Regions from separate parts of the Paenibacillus sp. BR2-3 genome, predicted to be linked through region 2. Evidence: a T-box and tRNA genes for the amino acid it is inferred to sense, from the RefSeq annotation. Region 2 holds a T-box; the other regions hold tRNA genes.
The links. A T-box is a leader RNA that pairs with one kind of tRNA and senses whether it is charged. The one in region 2 lies ahead of PaeBR_RS07565 (arginine--tRNA ligase), so its partner is inferred to be a tRNA-Arg.

Region 1 (6,605 bases), 790 kb from region 2:
TGGGGTGACGCAGGAGGGTAGTGACGCGGACTGATGGATGTCCGTCTAAGCAGTGAGGTTGATGTGCAGGCAAATCCGCACATCGATAAGGCTGGGCTGTGATGGGGAGCGAAAATTACAGTAGCGAAGGTCATGATCTCACACTGCCAAGAAAAGCCTCTAGCCAGGAGAAGGTGCCCGTACCGCAAACCGACACAGGTAGGCGAGAAGAGAATTCTAAGGCGCGCGGAAGAACTCTCGTTAAGGAACTCGGCAAAATGACCCCGTAACTTCGGGAGAAGGGGTGCCCCGGTAGTGTGAATAGCACGAGGGGGCCGCAGTGAAAAGGCCCAAGCGACTGTTTAGCAAAAACACAGGTCTGTGCGAAGCCGCAAGGCGAAGTATACGGGCTGACGCCTGCCCGGTGCTGGAAGGTTAAGGGGAGCGGTTAGGAGCAATCCGAAGCTGTGAACCGAAGCCCCAGTAAACGGCGGCCGTAACTATAACGGTCCTAAGGTAGCGAAATTCCTTGTCAGGTAAATTCTGACCCGCACGAATGGCGTAACGACTTGGGCGCTGTCTCAACGAGAGATCCGGTGAAATTTTAATACCTGTGAAGATGCAGGTTACCCGCGACAAGACGGAAAGACCCCATGGAGCTTTACTGCAGCTTGATATTGAATTTGGGTACGATCTGTACAGGATAGGTGGGAGCCAGGGAAGCAGGAGCGCAAGCTTCTGCAGAGGCGACGTTGGGATACCACCCTGATCGTATCTAGGTTCTAACCTGGTACCCTAATCGGGTACGGGGACCGTGTCAGGCGGGCAGTTTGACTGGGGCGGTCGCCTCCTAAAGAGTAACGGAGGCGTTCCAAGGTTCCCTCAGAATGGTTGGAAATCATTCGAAGAGTGCAAAGGCATAAGGGAGCTTGACTGCGAGACCTACAAGTCGAGCAGGGACGAAAGTCGGACTTAGTGATCCGGTGGTACCGCATGGAAGGGCCATCGCTCAACGGATAAAAGCTACCCTGGGGATAACAGGCTTATCTCCCCCAAGAGTCCACATCGACGGGGAGGTTTGGCACCTCGATGTCGGCTCATCGCATCCTGGGGCTGAAGTAGGTCCCAAGGGTTGGGCTGTTCGCCCATTAAAGCGGTACGCGAGCTGGGTTCAGAACGTCGTGAGACAGTTCGGTCCCTATCTGTCGTGGGCGCAGGAAATTTGAGAGGAGCTGTCCTTAGTACGAGAGGACCGGGATGGACGTACCGCTGGTGCATCAGTTGTTCCGCCAGGAGCATGGCTGAGTAGCTACGTACGGACGGGATAAGCGCTGAAAGCATCTAAGCGTGAAGCCCCCCTCAAGATGAGATTTCCCAATACGTAAGACCCCTTGAAGACGACGAGGTAGATAGGTTGGAGGTGGAAGTGCAGCAATGCATGGAGCTGACCAATACTAATCGGTCGAGGGCTTATCCAATATCTATCACGCAGATTCGTTTCGGATTCAGTTTTCAGGCGACTCAAGCCTGAACATTTACGCTGTAAATGCCGTTTGGTGGCGATAGCGGAGGGGTTCCACGCGTACCCATCCCGAACACGACCGTTAAGACCTCCAGCGCCGATGGTACTTGGACCGAAGGGTCCTGGGAGAGTAGGACGTTGCCAAGCGGATCACCACAGTAACTGTGGTATTTTTTTTGCTCATAACATTTACATACGATAGTAGGGCCCTTAGCTCAGCTGGTTAGAGCGCACCCCTGATAAGGGTGAGGTCGGTGGTTCGAGTCCACTAGGGCCCACCATATTCCCTGATAGCTCAGTTGGTAGAGCACTCGACTGTTAATCGAGTTGTCACAGGTTCGAGTCCTGTTCGGGGAGCCATTATGGAGAGGTGTCCGAGTTTGGCCGAAGGAGCACGATTGGAAATCGTGTAGGCGCCACAAGCGTCTCGAGGGTTCGAATCCCTCTCTCTCCGTTGCAGTTACTTCCCGTAAGGGATGAGAACCCTCAGTGGTTCGTTGGAGCATGAGCTTCATAAAGATAACAGTTTGGCCCGTTGGTCAAGGGGTTAAGACACCTCCCTTTCACGGAGGTAACATGGGTTCGAATCCCATACGGGTCATATCATGGAGGCTTAGCTCAGCTGGGAGAGCATCTGCCTTACAAGCAGAGGGTCGGGGGTTCGATCCCCTCAGCCTCCACCATAAAAAATCCCCAAAAAGTGAAGCAAATGCTTCGCAGCGGGTTCCGAGTACTTTTCGGGGGCCCCACAGGGATAATAATACTTTTTCTGACGCGGGGTGGAGCAGCCCGGTAGCTCGTCGGGCTCATAACCCGAAGGCCGCAGGTTCAAATCCTGCCCCCGCAACCAATTTATCCTTATGTAATATTTTCTTTGGATAATGTGGTATAGTGGATTTAACACATTTGCTTGTCATCAAAGGATCAGGGCTTAAGCCCATCGGTATCCGGCATACTTATTACTGACGCGGGGTGGAGCAGCCCGGTAGCTCGTCGGGCTCATAACCCGAAGGCCGCAGGTTCAAATCCTGCCCCCGCAACCAATTTACACTTATGCATTATGTCTTTGGAACCGTGGTGTAGTTGGCCTAACATGCCTGCCTGTCACGCAGGAGATCGCGGGTTCGAATCCCGTCGGTTCCGCCATCTATTTATCTTCAGGGATGAGAATCCAAAAGTTGGGTTCGTTGAAGCATGAGCTTCGGTAGGGAGACTTCGCAATCTCGTAACGAAGTGAAGAGTATCCCGTCGGTTCCGCCATTTAGTTAATTATTGTTGGGGATTAGCCAAGCGGTAAGGCAACGGACTTTGACTCCGTCATGCATAGGTTCAAATCCTATATCCCCAGCCATTTCACCCCGAAAAGTGAAGTTTAGCAATGAGAGCCATTAGCTCAGTTGGTAGAGCACCTGACTTTTAATCAGGGTGTCGAAGGTTCGAGTCCTTCATGGCTCACTTTTATTTATTAGTAACATGCGCGTGTGGCGGAATGGCAGACGCACCAGACTTAGGATCTGGCGTTTCACGACGTGGGGGTTCAAGTCCCTTCACGCGCACCATATTTTGCGGACGTGGCTCAGCGGTAGAGCATCGCCTTGCCAAGGCGAGGGTCGCGGGTTCGATTCCCGTCGTCCGCTCCATATCAATTTTGCGCCCTTAGCTCAGCTGGATAGAGCGTTTGACTACGAATCAAAAGGTCGGGAGTTCGAATCTCTCAGGGCGCGCCATTTATATTTTCAACAACTTTATACTGTCGGGACGTAGCTCAGCTTGGTAGAGCACCTGGTTTGGGACCAGGGGGTCGCATGTTCAAATCGTGTCGTCCCGATTTTACATATTTGCGGGTGTAGTTCAATGGTAGAACTTTAGCCTTCCAAGCTAATAGCGTGGGTTCGATTCCCATCACCCGCTTACCTTAACTTAGACAGAGAGCTGCGAATTATCGCGGCTCCTTTTCATTAGTGAGAGAAATCCGTGATGAACAGTACACTTGCTGGTGGAGGCAGGTGTTTTTTTGTGTAGAGCTTATCTTTGCGATAAAATGGAATTCAACCTCTGACTGTCAATTACAGTAGAAAGGAGATCCATATGCACGAATTCGAAGCCAAGTTAGTAAAACCGGACATAAGCGGAAGCTGGACGTACCTGACCGTGCCTTTTGATGTTGAGAAATCATTCGGCTCAAGAGCTCGGGTTCAAGTTAAAGGGACGGTTAATGGCATCCCCTATAAAGGAACGCTTATGCCGCACGGGGATGGGAAGCATTATATGGTAGTGAACAAAGCACTTAGAGATCTGGCCCGAGCCACTAATGGAGATAAGGTTAAGGTTACGATGGAACAGGATCACGAGAAGCGCGAAGTGGAGGCTTCCGATGATTTCCTCGCTGTATTGAATACGAATGAGAAGGCTGAAGCGAACTACAACAACATGGCTTATTCCCATAAAAAAGCATATGTCGATTGGATTGAAGGATCTAAGAGACCGGAAACAAGACAAAGCCGCATCCAAAAATCAGTTGAAAAGCTGGCTGACGGAATAAAGCTGAAATAATGATATCTCTGAATAAAAAAAGCAGTTTTAACATGCTCAATGTTTAGACTGCTTTTTTGTGTTCAAAATAGGTACTATCTCTACGTCAGGATTATTTTTTCTCAGGCTGGTAGGTAAGTATAATGACTCCCGATGGGGTCGTCTTGGTTTCAACAAGTGCAAGAGCGGCCTTATCGCCTTCTCTGAAGAGACGTTTACCGCTCCCCAGCACAACAGGATGGAGGATGAGGTTGTATTCATCGATGAGGCCGTGCTGCATTAGCGTGTGTACAAGCTCGCCGCTGCCGTAAATCAAAGGTTACCACCGGGCTGCTGCTTCAGTCTGGATACTTCTTCGGCGATGTTGTCTTTAATCAAATTGGCATTCCACTGGGCTCTATTCGTGTTTATTTAATCACAACCGTAAATGCTTATGGGGTCAAAAAAAGCCTCAGACCCGAGGTCTGAGGCTTCAACAAGTCACATAGTACTTCTGTTGTCTTAAACGCCCTGCGGCAAAGGCAGACCCAACCCTGCGGCGATGCGCTGGCCGAATTCCGGATCGGCTTTGTAGAAATGCCCGATTTGGCGGATTTTGATTTCGTCCCGCTCGACTGGAGCCATGGCACCAACGATATTTTGCACGAGACGGGTACGTTCCTCTTCGCTCAGCAGCCGGTATAAATCTCCGGGCTGTGTGTAATGATCATTATGGTCATAGGCAACACTCTCCGCGAGGCCGGATACCTCGAAAGGAACAGGTTTATGTTGCGGAGACTCTTTCGGACCGCCGTAGCTGTTAGGCTCGTAGTAGACAGAACTGCCTCCATTGGTACCGCTGGTCATGGCACCGTCACGCTGATAGTTGTTCACGTCCGCTTTCGGACGGTTAATCGGCAGATTGTTATGATTGGCACCCACACGGTAGCGGTGTGCATCGGAGTAGGCAAACAAGCGGCCCTGCAGCATTTTATCCGGAGAAGCCTCAATTCCGGGCACGAACGAACCGGGGGAGAAGGTAGCCTGCTCAACCTCGGCAAAATAGTTCTCAGGATTACGGTCGAGCACCATGCGTCCAACTTCAATCAACGGATAATCATTCTGTGACCACACCTTTGTAACATCGAATGGGTCGAAACGGTAGGTGTTCGCGTCCTCGATCGGCATAATTTGCACATGCAATCTCCAAGCCGGGAAGTCTCCTTTGTCAATCGCGTTGAACAAATCCTCTGTATGATAATCCGGGTTCTCACCGGCTATTTTGGCTGCAAGATTCACGTCCATATTCTGAACGCCCTGTTCCGTTTTGAAATGATATTTCACCCAGACAGCGGCACCCTCCGCATTTACCCATTTGAACGTGTGGCTTCCGAAGCCGTGCATATGTCGGAGTGTAGCCGGAATTCCGCGATCCGACATCAGAATGCTTACCTGGTGCAGAGATTCAGGAGATAATGACCAGAAATCCCACACGGCATTGGGGTTTTTCAGGTGTGTCTGCGGATGGCGTTTCTGTGTATGGATAAAGTCAGGAAATTTAATGGCATCACGGATGAAAAAGACAGGTGTGTTATTCCCGACTAGATCATAATTTCCTTCTTCTGTGTAGAACTTTACGGCAAAGCCGCACGGGTCACGCACCGTATCGGCAGAACCCAGCTCACCGGCAACGGTGGAGAAACGGATGAACATCGGCGTACGTTTGCCTACTTCGGATAAAAAGCTTGCTTTTGTATATTGGGACAAATCATTGGTAACCTCAAAATATCCATGGGCTCCGGCACCTTTGGCATGTACGACACGCTCCGGCACACGCTCCCTGTTAAAGTGCGCTAATTTCTCAAGAAGGTGGACATCTTGAATTAAAGTCGGGCCCCGGGAACCGGCTGTCATCGAGTTTTGGTTGTCGCCTACAGGAGCGCCCCAGCTAGTTGTAAGATTGTTAGAATTGGAACTCTTATCAATTCCCGGAAAATATGCAATCCTTTTTTATAATAATTTTAAATAAGCGATATTTAGGTATAAAAAATCCCATCCGAAGGGGCGGATGGGATAGGGAAAACTTTTTAATTATGCCTTGATATACATTCTATTGTAATATTCTTCAAGCATACGCTTGGTAGCGAACTCGGTGCGGGTGGTCTCGATACTCTTTTTCATCATTTCGACCCACTTGCCGCGGTCCTCGTAGTAGGTTGGCAGTACACGGTTCAGGAGCGTATCGTACAGCGCATCACTGTCATGACGGTCCAATTCCCCGAAATCCGTGGTTTCAAAGCCGTCCCCGATCTGCCAGCCATTCTCGCCGTCCATGCAGGCTTCCGGCCACCATCCATCCAGTATGGAGCAGTTAAGTACACCGTTCATGGCTGCCTTCATGCCGGAGGTACCGCTGGCTTCCAGCGGCCGGCGCGGATTATTCAGCCAAATATCGGAGCCCCGGGTCAGCTGTGCGCCAATCGTCATATCGTAATTTTCCAGGAAGACGACGCTCTTCGGATATTTCTTCATCATGGACACCAGATTGCTAACGATTTTCTTCCCGTTATCATCAAGAGGATGAGCCTTGCCG
Region 2 (6,605 bases):
AAACTAGCCAGTCTCCGGATTATTGGAGACTGGCTAGTTTTTGTTTTTGAACTGTATGCCACCCGACTCCGAGGGTACGATAGCGTAGAAACGATAACCGCGGAGCGTCCGCCCAAAACGCCAACCTACCTACATCCGGCTCGGCGCGGGCAGCCCAAGCACCTGAAGCACATCCCCTAAAGTGTCTCTGAATCTCGAGGTCAGCCAGAGACGGAATGTTATGGAATCCTTATCACTCTTCAGGATCGGGCAAGCGGAATAGAAGTTGTTGAACAGCGCAGCCAAGGTGTGCGCGTAGTTGCAGATCGAATTCGGCGTCAACTCTTGGCTTGCCGAGTATAAGGTATCCTGCCAAGAGCTGAGATGTCTCAGCAGCGCAGCCTCCGCTTTTTCCAGATCAGCAGGGAATGGGAGAAGGGAAGCATCCGTTACAACCGGTAACGCGGCTTTACTCAAAACACTGCTCGCACGGGCATAGGTGTACATCAAGTACACCCCGGTATTGCCGGATATTTCTGTAGCCTGCCTGTAATCAAAAATAATCTCAGTCCCCAGATTGAAACGCAGCAGGTAATAGCGGATGGCGGCTGTGGCGATGATCCGGCTGGAAAGGCCGCTTTTATCCGAACGTGTATGTTCAATAGAGTTCTCCATGAGTTGAACCAGCTCGGTCACCTTAATGCCGACTCCTTGGCGGCCGGACATGGCGTATGAGGCTCTGCCGTCTGAGGTATCCATTCCCAGCTCGGCAGCAGAAGCCGGACTTAGTGAAACTACGCCATAGCTTACGTGATGAAGCTTATCAGCCTGATCCGCATACCCCAGTGCTTGCAAGGCCTGCTTCACCATCTGCTGCGGATATTCCTGTCTGTAGTCGATCACATTAATGACGATATCCCCATGTCCATAGGGCCGTTGGCTTCCAGTTAAGCCTGTAGTCCATAATCCTGCTGAAAACTCCTTGTACGAGAAGTCTTTTTCGAGCAATCCGAATTTCCAGAGATGATAGGCGATGTCTTTGGCGGTATACGTCAAAATGCCATTGGAGCGCACCAGCACCTTATCCATGCTATATTCTTCCGAATTCGCTTCGGCACCCTCCACAGTGGATTGCTTAAGCACCCAGCAGCCTGCCAGCTTGCCTTCGTTCTCCTGAATAAAAACCGGAGTCTGTGCCAGCAGCTGAAAAGCGGAAGACCAGAAGCCCTCCCTTACGATGCTGCTTTCCCATACAAGCAGGTCATGCTCAATTCCGAAACCTCGCATTTCTTCCACATGCTCTCTCACGATACGCTCAGCAGCCAGATTGCCCAGCCAGCCCTCATTGCTGCTGCCTTTTTCAAGGGCATGGAGTATCTCCGTGCGTTTATGTGTCATCTCCGGGTTCAGTGAATACTCCTTGTTTACCTGGGAATAAATGTCCCAGCAGTAATCGCCAAAGCGGACATGTTCACCTTCAAAAGGTACATTCAATAGTCCAACCACCGTGTCCGCCAGCTGATTCCCCAGGTCATCTATGTAGTTATGGATCTCCACCTGGTATCCCGTTCTTCTCAAGATTCTTACCAGCGCATCTCCGATACAGGAGTTTCTCAGGTGCCCGATATGCATCGATTTATTAGGGTTGACAGAGGTATGCTCAATGACGACCTTTTCCCGGGAGCCTTGCGGCAGCTCGAAGGAGCGTCCGGCCCACTCCTGCCAATGGATGTGCAAATTAATAAACCCGGGGGCGGCTACCTCTATCCGGTAGATAAGCCCATCTATAAGGCCTTGTAGTTGAAGCTCTCCCTTTACAAGCTCTGCAATGGCCATAGGGGGTTTGCGTAGAATCTTGGCAAGCTGCATAGCAATACTGCAGGAATAATCGCCATGCTCCAGGTTGACCGGCTGCTCAATCTGAATATTGATATCTTGGGGGCAAGCCACAAGCAAGCTGTCAAATACACTTCTTACGCTTTGTTCGAGGCTGTTCTTGATCATTTGACTTAACATTGGATAACCTCCCTTTTAAAATACAAAAAGCCCTCGTCTCAAAAGAGACGAGGGCTTCAGTGCGCTCGCGGTACCACTCTCGTTGCTAAACGGCAAAGTTTAGCCACCTTACAGGTTAACGGCCTTCCGCCGGGGCTTCCTACTATCCTTTCAGAAGTCCATCTCACGGGTGCGCTTCATTATGGGATCTGTACCGGCTTTCACTCTCCCGGCTCGCTAATAGACTAGATCCCGATAATTACTCTCCCGATCATCGATTCAATATTGATTTTTATCAGTATAACGAATTTAACGAAGAAAGCAATAGCTGTCATAAGCTAAGCCACTCATCTATTGCCGTCAAAGAGATTCTTAAGGAGTAGTAACGAAATTCCAATCACCAAACGGGAAAGCATGGTCGGGCACCAAGAGTCCGGCAGCATCTCTTCCTGCAGCGTAAATTGAAATGTCATTGATGAAAGTAGCGGCAGCCGGAGAGGAAACGGTAATAATAAAGCTCTGTACCGTTGTTGGGATATTGAAAGTTACTACACCGTCAGCTGCAGCAATAGCAAATGTGGTTGTGAAATACAATACTGCAGGCGAGCCTTCAGGTCCTGCGGCAACATTGCTATAAACATTGACAACGATCGGCTCGAGTCTAGCGGCAGTTGTATTAGAGATGCGCAGCTCGACGGATCGCGAATGGAAAGTAAGATCCGGGTTCAGGTTTACAACAGGTCCTAATGAATAAATAGCCATGTTCAGTCACCTCCTTCGTTCTTGATAATGTCAATTTATGAAATTTGCTACTATTTGATTGGATTAATAGTACGGTGTACGAAAAAGGGCGATTCTATTAAATCATCAAGATCTCCCGGATATCCTGCTCAGTTAAGGTGGACAGAGCTTCCTGCCCCGGCTGAATGACCTCATCGATCAGGTTTTTCTTCTTCTGCTGAAGCTCATACATTTTGTCCTCCACGGTACCCTGAGTGACGAGCCGGATGACCTGCACCACGTTCTTCTGCCCGATCCGGTGGGCCCGGTCTGCAGCCTGCTGCTCCACGGCGGGATTCCACCACAAATCATAAAGGATAACCGTGTCCGCTCCTGTCAGGTTGAGGCCAGTGCCGCCTGCCTTCAAAGAGATGAGGAACAAGTCACGTTCCCCCTCATTAAATTGATTACATAGCTCGACCCGCCGAGAAGCCGGCGTCTGTCCATCCAGGTAGAAATAAGGCACACCCTGAAGTCCCAGCTCCCTTCCAATCAGACCCAGCATCTCTGTAAATTGCGAGAAGACGAGCAGTCTTTTGCCAGAACTGCGGCATTCCTCAATAATCTCCAGCAGCTGCTCGAACTTGGCCGAGCTTCCGGTATACCCTTCGACGAATAAAGAGGGATGACAGCAGAGCTGGCGCAGGCGGGTCAGTCCGGCTAGAATTTTGATCCGGTTGGTGCGGAAATCGTCTCCGTTCAAATGCCTGAGCGCTTCCTTCTGCAGCTTGGCGAGATAAGCGACATATAGTTTCTTTTGCTCCGGCAGCAGCTCGGAGGCATGCAGCGATTCAATTTTATCAGGCAGCTCTTTCAAGACATCGCTCTTAAGCCGACGCAGCAGAAAAGGACGCGCGCGTTTGGCTATCGTCTCGCGGGGCATATCGTGAAAAGTTTTCTTCCCCGGGAACAGCTCAGGAAATACTGTGCCGAAGATAGACCACAAATCCTCCAGTGCATTTTCCACAGGCGTACCGGTAAGAGCAAAACGATAGCGGGCTTGCAGCGATTTTACAGCTTGGGCCGTTTGCGTAGCATGATTCTTAATGACCTGGGCTTCGTCCAGAATGAGTGTGTGGAAAGAGTGTACGGCATATAGCTCAATATCTCTGCGGAGCAGCGGATAAGAGGTAATGATTACATCCGCTCCCGCTGCATTCTTCAGCGCCCGGTTTCTCTCTGTCAAGCTCCCGTCCGCAATGACCGCCTTAATCTCCGGCGCGAATTTCTTGAGTTCATTATGCCAGTTGTAGATGAGAGAAGCGGGGGCGACAATAAGCGCAGGAATCCCGCCGTTCCGGATACCCGGCAGTTCGGAGAGCAGGAACGCAATGCTTTGCAGCGTTTTGCCAAGCCCCATATCATCGGCCAGAATACCGCCGAATCGGTAGTAGGCCAGTGTCTTAAGCCACTGGAATCCATACTGCTGATAATCCCGAAGCACAGGGACCAGACTTTCCGGCACAGGGAAATCCAGATTCTCGGGATTCCGCATGTTAGCCAGAAGCCTGCGGAACCCTTTGCCAAGCTTTACGGCATCCCTCTTCTCATGGGCTGAGGTCAAATGTAATCCGTGGACAACGGGCAGAGAAAATTGTGCTCCTGTGATATCATCCTTCCGGATACCCAGTTCGTTCATAAAAGTGATGATTTCCTGGAATTCTCCGCTCTCAAGCGGCAGCAGCGCCCCGTCCGGCAGCCGGTAGTACCTGCGCTTCTCCTCCAGCGATTTCAGTAACATAACAATCTCCGACTCGGGAATACCTCCCATATCGAACTTGAAATCAAGCCAGTCGGTCTTCTCGTTCCAATTCATAGTGACTTTGGGAGGCATCGTTCCCCTGAACAATCTTACTTTCACTGCAGAGGTAGCATAGATCGTAAGCAACTGTTCCAGCAGAGGAACCCTATGGTACAGGAAATCGTATTCGCCATCCTCATCGCTCATCATATATCCGCTTTCCGTTTTGGCGAAGGATTCATGATCCATCAGCTCCAGAATCCTGCGCTCCCCTTCACCGTCCCGCATAAGAATAATGTCTGTTGCGCGCTTCTGCCCTTTTTCGTCTAGTGGATTTATGACAATATCCCCATATTGAAACTCCAGTCCGGCGAGCAGCCGGTCTCTTAACCGGTCCAGATAGAGCCGGGCCTTAAGCCGGCCGTGAACCATACGATCGGCGATGGCATCAGCGATATGCACATGTCCCAGCTTTTTCAGCCCGGGAATCACCTTGTCCATAAAAGGCTCCATTTGCTCTGGCGCGATGTCGATCCCTTCCTGGCGGGAAGCTTCCAGCATCGTTTTCATCTCCACAAGACGCCTGCATTCCTGGAATGGCAGCTTCAGAAGCTTGCCTTCAGACACGACAAGACCATAGTCCTCTATGACCATAATCTTCTCCAGTCCTTGAACCTCAAAGAGGTAGCCTTCCCCCTCCGCCTGATCGAACTGAAAGCTTAGCGGCGGTGCTTCACTAGACAAGTGAATGCCTTCAAACAGCTGATCCCCCTGCTGAAAATAAACCGAGGGAGCAGCTGCAAGAGAGGGGAGGAGCGTTTCCCAGAAAAAAGGAGGGACAGGCAGCAGCCGGTCCCCGCCCATGCTTCCTCCATAAGTCGAGCTTACGATCATGCTGTCCCGGTACATGATTTCATTTAAAAAGATTTCAATGAGCTTCTGAAGTACCGCGTTGTCTTCCTTCTGAAAGCTGTGCTGAGCTGGATCATAGATGAAATGCTTCGAGAATTCAAAGGTTTCCCCGCGGTGTACACGGCCCAGAAAATCTCTTATTGTGTGAATAACATAAGGGCGTTTCAGGCCCACCTTCATTTCTATTCCCAGCATATGCCTGCCATTTCGGTGGGAGAGCGGCTTGCATATGAATTCCACACAAAGGGGCATCCTTGTATCCACAAAAGCTCCGGTACCGCTCGGCCGCAGCCGGCTGTTTCCGAACATCCCCAGCATGCTTTTGACGAGGTGCTGATTCCGTGCTGCCCCCCCGGTCCGCCCATGGCCATGCTCAAGGTCAACAATATTTATCAGCACAGCGGCAATATGCTTGCAGAAAGGTCCACCGTGATCATAAGCGGTACAGGAACAGTCCGCATGAACATCGCCGTCGCTATCGATTTCAACCCTCATATTATATTTTCTGCCCCTGCTCCCCTGAACAACAGCTGCGTACACAGACGGATTATTGGCGGGATTCACTTCATCTTTTTGCTCCTCATAGATCAAATCCACTTTTCCGGAACGGTAGTATGCTTGTCCCTCTTCAAAAGCGGACTTCCCGCAGAGCAGCTTGATGACCCGTTCAGACACACTAAAGCCCATAGTATGGTCCCTTCTGTGCCTCAACCGCACTTACGCCGTGCATAATAAACTTGATGGTCAGCTCAATTTCTTCCTCGTCATTCCATTCTTGATCAGGCATCAGCAGCAGCCGGGCCAGCAGAAAACCAACGACTGCAGAGACTGAGAACCGTATGATGGCAGGTGTCGGGACCTCAATAAGATCTCCCTTTTGCTTGAAGTGCTCCACAATGGATTCTATACGTTCCAGCACCTTGCTAGTAATATGTTCGATGAATTGTTCCCTGAGCGCAGGCTGGAAGGGGATTTCCTGAATCAGTATTTTGATGATTTTAAAGTTCTTGCGGGCGAACTCCAGCCGGTTTATAATAAATGCCCGCAGAAATTCGTCATAACTGCCGAAAGGCAAATCCAGGACGCCGTTAAAGTTCTTGATCACAAAAGGGGCGATCATCCGGCTCATCGCAGGGTCTACAATAGACAGCAGCAGGTCCTTCTTGGTCTTGTAATACCGGAAAATCGTTCCTTCCGC
Region 3 (6,605 bases), 2.2 Mb from region 2:
TCCATACTTTTCCGCAAGTGGCAGCAATCTTTCAATATCGGCTATACGTTCCGTGTCCATGTCCCCAGCTCCCTTCTCTTAAACATCTTTCACTTCGATAAAATGCCGACTTATCCAATACCGAAATAATAGTCGGGACATTCATGCCTCTGTGGTGGCGATTTCCCTCGGCGGCGATCCAACTCAGGTAACACTGATATTCATAGGTATATCACTCCTTATGCTTGAAATATTATGATATTATTTTTGCAGCTAAATACGGCATGATATGTTAAAATTCTTCTTGTTCGTATTCCGTTCCCCTTTTATAGCAATATACCACTTTTTTCCGTATACCGTAAAACCTCATATTGATCTGTTTTAGGCGGTTATTAGCTATAATGCCCGAATTATCTTGCCTTTTGGCATTATATTTCTCTTTTTTGTTTACCTCTTGGCAATAATGGCTTATATTATTAACAAAAGGTAGACAGTGGATAAGGAGTGTTGAGAGATGGACGAATCATTTGGGATATACCTGAAAAAGCTTCGCGAGGAAAAGGGACTGACGATCAACCAGTTGGCCGCAGCAGCCGGTATAAGCGGATCACAAATTTCGCGGATCGAGAACGGACTGAGGGGAATTCCGAAGCCTGCAACCCTACGTAAGATTGCTGAGGCTACGGATGTTCCATATGAAGTGCTTATGGATCAAGCTGGATACTTACAGGAGACTGTGCCCGTTTCTGAGCCGGTTATTCCTGAGTGGGCTACGGGGAAGGATAAACGGGATTTTCGCAAAATGCTGGAGGATGACGGAGAATTAATGTTTGACGGTATTCCACTCAATAAGGAGGATAAACAACGGATCAAGGACGTGCTGACAGGGCTATTTTGGGAAGCCAAACATATGAACAAAAGAAATAAGTCCAAGAACGATCCCAAGCCAGGTAAATAGGGTTCTACCAATACAATAAAGATGCTGCAGGTGAAAACGATGGATGAATTGATCTGTAATCTGATAAAAAAATATAAAACCAACTGCCCTTTCGAGCTTTCCAGAGCACTCGGCATTCACATCCGTTTTATGAATCTGGGTGAGGGTACTAAGGGATTGTATTACCGGAAATTAAGAAGAAGATTTATCGTCATTCATAATGAGCTTCCTTTAGAGTGGCAGCGTTTTGTCTGTGCACATGAATTGGGGCATGATCGTCTGCATAAGGGCATCAATCGTTTTTTCCTTGAGGAGAGCTCTTACTTTTGTCCCGGCAAATTGGAGCGCCAAGCAAATTCATTTGCTGTGAAACTGCTCTTGGCCAATTCGTACCCTGAACCGGGTGAATCTTTAGAGATTTATTATTCCCGAATTGGCATACCACCGGAAATCACTTTATAAATTTTGTTTCTTTGAACATATAACAAAAAACTCTTACCGAAGTAAGAGTTAGATGACAACAATAAGTTGTAATATCGGGACGACACGATTTGAACATGCGACCCCCTGGTCCCAAACCAGGTGCTCTACCAAGCTGAGCTACGTCCCGAAACATTATAAAATTATGGAGCGGGTGATGGGAATCGAACCCACGCTATTAGCTTGGAAGGCTAAAGTTCTACCATTGAACTACACCCGCAAAGATTTAAAATCGGGACGACACGATTTGAACATGCGACCCCCTGGTCCCAAACCAGGTGCTCTACCAAGCTGAGCTACGTCCCGACAGTATAAAGTTGTTGAAAATATAAATGGCGCGCCCTGAGAGATTCGAACTCCCGACCTTTTGATTCGTAGTCAAACGCTCTATCCAGCTGAGCTAAGGGCGCTAATAAACTTATGGAGCGGACGACGGGAATCGAACCCGCGACCCTCGCCTTGGCAAGGCGATGCTCTACCGCTGAGCCACGTCCGCAAATAAAATGGTGCGCGTAGAGGGACTTGAACCCCCACGTCGTGAAACGCCAGATCCTAAGTCTGGTGCGTCTGCCAATTCCGCCATACGCGCATGATACAAAATAAAGTGAGCCATGAAGGACTCGAACCTTCGACACCCTGATTAAAAGTCAGGTGCTCTACCAACTGAGCTAATGGCTCTCATATAAGGGGCCCCCGAAAAGTACTCCGAAATACCTTCGCAACTTAACTTCACTATTTGGGGTGAAGTGGCTGGGGATATAGGATTCGAACCTATGAATGACGGAGTCAAAGTCCGTTGCCTTACCACTTGGCTAATCCCCATTGATGGATACCTTTATATTCCCCACAATCATCTTAAAACATGTGAACGATTATGGTGGAGGCTGAGGGGATCGAACCCCCGACCCTCTGCTTGTAAGGCAGATGCTCTCCCAGCTGAGCTAAGCCTCCATATGTATGGTGACCCTCAAGGGGTGATGATAAGTAAAATATGGTGACCCGTATGGGATTCGAACCCATGTTACCTCCGTGAAAGGGAGGTGTCTTAACCCCTTGACCAACGGGCCGCTGTAAATCTGTGGAGCTCTCAACCGGATTCGAACCGGTGACCTCATCCTTACCATGGATGCACTCTACCTACTGAGCTATGAGAGCATGGCTCCCCGAACAGGACTCGAACCTGTGACAACTCGATTAACAGTCGAGTGCTCTACCAACTGAGCTATCAGGGAATATCCGCTTGGCAACGTCCTACTCTCCCAGGACCCTTCGGTCCAAGTACCATCGGCGCTGGAGGTCTTAACGGTCGTGTTCGGGATGGGTACGCGTGGAACCCCTCCGCTATCGCCACCAAACAGGTTTTTTCCGGTCGTATCACTCCCCGAATTTCTCCAGGAAAATAACCAACACTAGAAAAGACATGCAGCTTATAGCTACTTCAGGAATTTGACTCCCTGAAAACTGAATCCGAAACGAATCTGCGAATTAAATATTGGATAAGCCCTCGACCGATTAGTATTGGTCAGCTCCATGCATTGCTGCACTTCCACCTCCAACCTATCTACCTCGTCGTCTTCAAGGGGTCTTACTGACTTGGGAAATCTCATCTTGAGGGGGGCTTCACGCTTAGATGCTTTCAGCGCTTATCCCGTCCGTACGTAGCTACTCAGCCATGCTCCTGGCGGAACAACTGATGCACCAGCGGTACGTCCATCCCGGTCCTCTCGTACTAAGGACAGCTCCTCTCAAATTTCCTGCGCCCACGACAGATAGGGACCGAACTGTCTCACGACGTTCTGAACCCAGCTCGCGTACCGCTTTAATGGGCGAACAGCCCAACCCTTGGGACCTACTTCAGCCCCAGGATGCGATGAGCCGACATCGAGGTGCCAAACCTCCCCGTCGATGTGGACTCTTGGGGGAGATAAGCCTGTTATCCCCAGGGTAGCTTTTATCCGTTGAGCGATGGCCCTTCCATGCGGTACCACCGGATCACTAAGTCCGACTTTCGTCCCTGCTCGACTTGTTGGTCTCGCAGTCAAGCTCCCTTATGCCTTTGCACTCTTCGAATGATTTCCAACCATTCTGAGGGAACCTTGGAACGCCTCCGTTACTCTTTAGGAGGCGACCGCCCCAGTCAAACTGCCCGCCTGACACGGTCCCCGTACCCGATTAGGGTACCAGGTTAGAACCTAGATACGATCAGGGTGGTATCCCAACGTCGCCTCTGCAGAAGCTTGCGCTCCTGCTTCCCTGGCTCCCACCTATCCTGTACAGATCGTACCCAAATTCAATATCAAGCTGCAGTAAAGCTCCATGGGGTCTTTCCGTCTTGTCGCGGGTAACCTGCATCTTCACAGGTATTAAAATTTCACCGGATCTCTCGTTGAGACAGCGCCCAAGTCGTTACGCCATTCGTGCGGGTCAGAATTTACCTGACAAGGAATTTCGCTACCTTAGGACCGTTATAGTTACGGCCGCCGTTTACTGGGGCTTCGGTTCACAGCTTCGGATTGCTCCTAACCGCTCCCCTTAACCTTCCAGCACCGGGCAGGCGTCAGCCCGTATACTTCGCCTTGCGGCTTCGCACAGACCTGTGTTTTTGCTAAACAGTCGCTTGGGCCTTTTCACTGCGGCCCCCTCGTGCTATTCACACTACCGGGGCACCCCTTCTCCCGAAGTTACGGGGTCATTTTGCCGAGTTCCTTAACGAGAGTTCTTCCGCGCGCCTTAGAATTCTCTTCTCGCCTACCTGTGTCGGTTTGCGGTACGGGCACCTTCTCCTGGCTAGAGGCTTTTCTTGGCAGTGTGAGATCATGACCTTCGCTACTGTAATTTTCGCTCCCCATCACAGCCCAGCCTTAATGATGTGCGGATTTGCCTGCACATCAGCCTCACTGCTTAGACGGACATCCATCAGTCCGCGTCACTACCCTCCTGCGTCACCCCATCGCTCATAGCGGATTACGGTGGTACAGTAATTTCAAACTGTTGTCCTTCGACTACGCCTTTCGGCCTCGCCTTAGGTCCCGACTTACCCTGAGCGGACGAGCCTTCCTCAGGAAACCTTGGGCTTTCGGCGGATCAGATTCTCACTGATCTTTTCGTTACTCATACCGGCATTCTCACTTGTATGCTGTCCAGCGCTCCTTACGGTACACCTTCAACCCACATACAACGCTCCCCTACCCCAGATACATACGTATCTAGCCATAGCTTCGGTGGTGTGTTTAGCCCCGTTACATTTTCGGCGCAGAGTCACTCGACCAGTGAGCTATTACGCACTCTTTCAATGGTGGCTGCTTCTAAGCCAACATCCTGGTTGTCTGTGCAACTCCACATCCTTTCCCACTTAACACACACTTGGGGACCTTAGCTGATGGTCTGGGCTGTTTCCCTTTTGACAATGGATCTTAGCACTCACTGTCTGACTCCCGGCAATAAGTAGATGGCATTCGGAGTTTGACTGATCTTGGTAACCCTTGCGGGCCCCGCAACCAATCAGTGCTCTACCTCCATTACTCTTGTGCCGAGGCTAGCCCTAAAGCTATTTCGGGGAGAACCAGCTATCTCCGAGTTCGATTGGAATTTCTCCGCTACCCCCACCTCATCCCCGCATTTTTCAACATGCGTGGGTTCGGGCCTCCAGTGCGTGTTACCGCACCTTCACCCTGGACAGGGGTAGATCACACGGTTTCGGGTCTACGTCCACATACTATATCGCCCTATTCAGACTCGCTTTCGCTGCGGCTCCGGCTTCTCACCTTAACCTTGCATGTTAAACGTAACTCGCCGGTTCATTCTACAAAAGGCACGCCATCATCCATAGATCGGACTCTGACTTTTTGTAAGCACACGGTTTCAGGTTCTATTTCACTCCCCTTCCGGGGTGCTTTTCACCTTTCCCTCACGGTACTGTTTCACTATCGGTCGCCAGGTAGTATTTAGCCTTAGCAGATGGTCCTGCTGGATTCATACGGGGTTTCACGTGCCCCGCACTACTCGGGATCCGTCTCGGAGAGAACATGGTTTAGGTTACAGGGCTTTTACCTCTATCGCGGGCCTTTCCAGACCTCTTCACCTACCAGATTCCTTTGTAACTCCATGTGAGACGTCCCACAACCCCCAGGCGATAAATCGCCCAAGTTTAGGCTGTTCCGCGTTCGCTCGCCGCTACTGACGGAATCACTATTGTTTTCTCTTCCTCAGGGTACTTAGATGTTTCAGTTCCCCTGGTCTGCCTCTATCTCTCCTATGTGTTCAGAGAGAAGTAACTGCGAATTACCACAGCTGGGTTTCCCCATTCGGACACCCCCGGATCAAAGCTTGCTTACAGCTCCCCGAGGCAGTTTCGTTGTTCGCCACGTCCTTCGTCGGCTCCTGGCGCCTAGGCATCCTCCGTGTGCTCTTATTAGCTTAACCTCGATTTTTTCCGCAGGAAAAATATCGGACATTGATTCTCTTCCGAAGAAGAAAGTCAATCTTCGACACTCCATTAAGAAACAATCGTATCAACTAATAACATTCACTTGTTTGCACAAGTGTGCTAAAAGATGTTCTAAAACGCAAATTCGTTTCGGTATCCAGTTTTCAAGGATCAAGTTTGTGTTTTCCGGCTTTAACCCCGGAAAAATATCATATCAAATCTTTAACCGCTTGACTACAAGCAAGTTTTGGAAGATATAATAATGAAGTTTTGGTGGAGCCAAGCGGGATCGAACCGCTGACCTCCTGCTTGCAAGGCAGGCGCTCTCCCAGCTGAGCTATGGCCCCATAATAGGATATAAAATTATGAATGGTGGGCCTTAGTGGACTCGAACCACCGACCTCACCCTTATCAGGGGTGCGCTCTAACCAGCTGAGCTAAAGGCCCTTATTCAATCAATGCATCTTTATGAAGTAACCCATAAGGGTGCGCTTGGCAACGTCCTACTCTCCCAGGACCCTTCGGTCCAAGTACCATCGGCGCTGGAGGTCTTAACGGTCGTGTTCGGGATGGGTACGTGTGGAACCCCTCCGCTATCGCCACCAAACGCATACGAAAGAGACTTGCTCTCTCAAAACTGAGCAACGAGTGAGTGTTCGAACCTAAAGGTTCTTATAGAAGCCTGCGCTTCCAGATTTGAATGTCTTCATTGCAGAAGACGATTCTCCATAGAAAGGAGGTGATCCAGCCGCACCTTCCGATACGGCTACCTTGTTACGACTT

Region 1: it has a tRNA-Arg gene. The T-box ahead of PaeBR_RS07565 (arginine--tRNA ligase) is inferred to sense a tRNA for this amino acid. The anticodon was not compared.
Region 3: it has a tRNA-Arg gene. The T-box ahead of PaeBR_RS07565 (arginine--tRNA ligase) is inferred to sense a tRNA for this amino acid. The anticodon was not compared.

The regions. Positions count from the first base shown of each region.
Region 1 covers NZ_CP126311.1:803,078-809,682, forward strand. The annotation lists rRNA gene PaeBR_RS03785 (23S ribosomal RNA) at 1-1,457, shown strand, start outside; rRNA gene rrf (5S ribosomal RNA) at 1,532-1,648, shown strand; tRNA gene PaeBR_RS03795 (tRNA-Ile) at 1,706-1,782, shown strand; tRNA gene PaeBR_RS03800 (tRNA-Asn) at 1,786-1,861, shown strand; tRNA gene PaeBR_RS03805 (tRNA-Ser) at 1,866-1,955, shown strand; tRNA gene PaeBR_RS03810 (tRNA-Glu) at 2,031-2,102, shown strand; tRNA gene PaeBR_RS03815 (tRNA-Val) at 2,109-2,184, shown strand; tRNA gene PaeBR_RS03820 (tRNA-Met) at 2,275-2,351, shown strand; tRNA gene PaeBR_RS03825 (tRNA-Met) at 2,468-2,544, shown strand; tRNA gene PaeBR_RS03830 (tRNA-Asp) at 2,570-2,647, shown strand; tRNA gene PaeBR_RS03835 (tRNA-Gln) at 2,778-2,852, shown strand; tRNA gene PaeBR_RS03840 (tRNA-Lys) at 2,884-2,956, shown strand; tRNA gene PaeBR_RS03845 (tRNA-Leu) at 2,977-3,060, shown strand; tRNA gene PaeBR_RS03850 (tRNA-Gly) at 3,067-3,141, shown strand; tRNA gene PaeBR_RS03855 (tRNA-Arg) at 3,152-3,228, shown strand; tRNA gene PaeBR_RS03860 (tRNA-Pro) at 3,256-3,329, shown strand; tRNA gene PaeBR_RS03865 (tRNA-Gly) at 3,342-3,412, shown strand; gene PaeBR_RS03870 (DUF1905 domain-containing protein) at 3,590-4,054, shown strand; partial or broken gene PaeBR_RS03875 (dihydrofolate reductase family protein) at 4,146-4,432, opposite strand; gene katA (catalase KatA) at 4,535-5,998, opposite strand; gene glgP (alpha-glucan family phosphorylase) at 6,104-6,605, opposite strand, start outside.
Region 2 covers NZ_CP126311.1:1,593,098-1,599,702, forward strand. The annotation lists gene PaeBR_RS07565 (arginine--tRNA ligase) at 130-1,995, opposite strand; T-box leader at 2,036-2,258, opposite strand; gene PaeBR_RS07570 (hypothetical protein) at 2,347-2,736, opposite strand; gene PaeBR_RS07575 (SNF2 helicase associated domain-containing protein) at 2,834-6,094, opposite strand; gene PaeBR_RS07580 (TetR/AcrR family transcriptional regulator) at 6,084-6,605, opposite strand, start outside.
Region 3 covers NZ_CP126311.1:4,406,503-4,413,107, forward strand. The annotation lists gene PaeBR_RS21190 (hypothetical protein) at 1-60, opposite strand, end outside; gene PaeBR_RS21195 (helix-turn-helix domain-containing protein) at 494-937, shown strand; gene PaeBR_RS21200 (ImmA/IrrE family metallo-endopeptidase) at 977-1,378, shown strand; tRNA gene PaeBR_RS21205 (tRNA-Pro) at 1,453-1,526, opposite strand; tRNA gene PaeBR_RS21210 (tRNA-Gly) at 1,543-1,616, opposite strand; tRNA gene PaeBR_RS21215 (tRNA-Pro) at 1,629-1,702, opposite strand; tRNA gene PaeBR_RS21220 (tRNA-Arg) at 1,730-1,806, opposite strand; tRNA gene PaeBR_RS21225 (tRNA-Gly) at 1,818-1,892, opposite strand; tRNA gene PaeBR_RS21230 (tRNA-Leu) at 1,901-1,985, opposite strand; tRNA gene PaeBR_RS21235 (tRNA-Lys) at 2,002-2,074, opposite strand; tRNA gene PaeBR_RS21240 (tRNA-Gln) at 2,144-2,218, opposite strand; tRNA gene PaeBR_RS21245 (tRNA-Val) at 2,272-2,347, opposite strand; tRNA gene PaeBR_RS21250 (tRNA-Glu) at 2,389-2,463, opposite strand; tRNA gene PaeBR_RS21255 (tRNA-Thr) at 2,476-2,551, opposite strand; tRNA gene PaeBR_RS21260 (tRNA-Asn) at 2,553-2,628, opposite strand; rRNA gene rrf (5S ribosomal RNA) at 2,635-2,751, opposite strand; rRNA gene PaeBR_RS21270 (23S ribosomal RNA) at 2,889-5,818, opposite strand; tRNA gene PaeBR_RS21275 (tRNA-Ala) at 6,094-6,169, opposite strand; tRNA gene PaeBR_RS21280 (tRNA-Ile) at 6,193-6,269, opposite strand; rRNA gene rrf (5S ribosomal RNA) at 6,313-6,429, opposite strand; rRNA gene PaeBR_RS21290 (16S ribosomal RNA) at 6,555-6,605, opposite strand, start outside.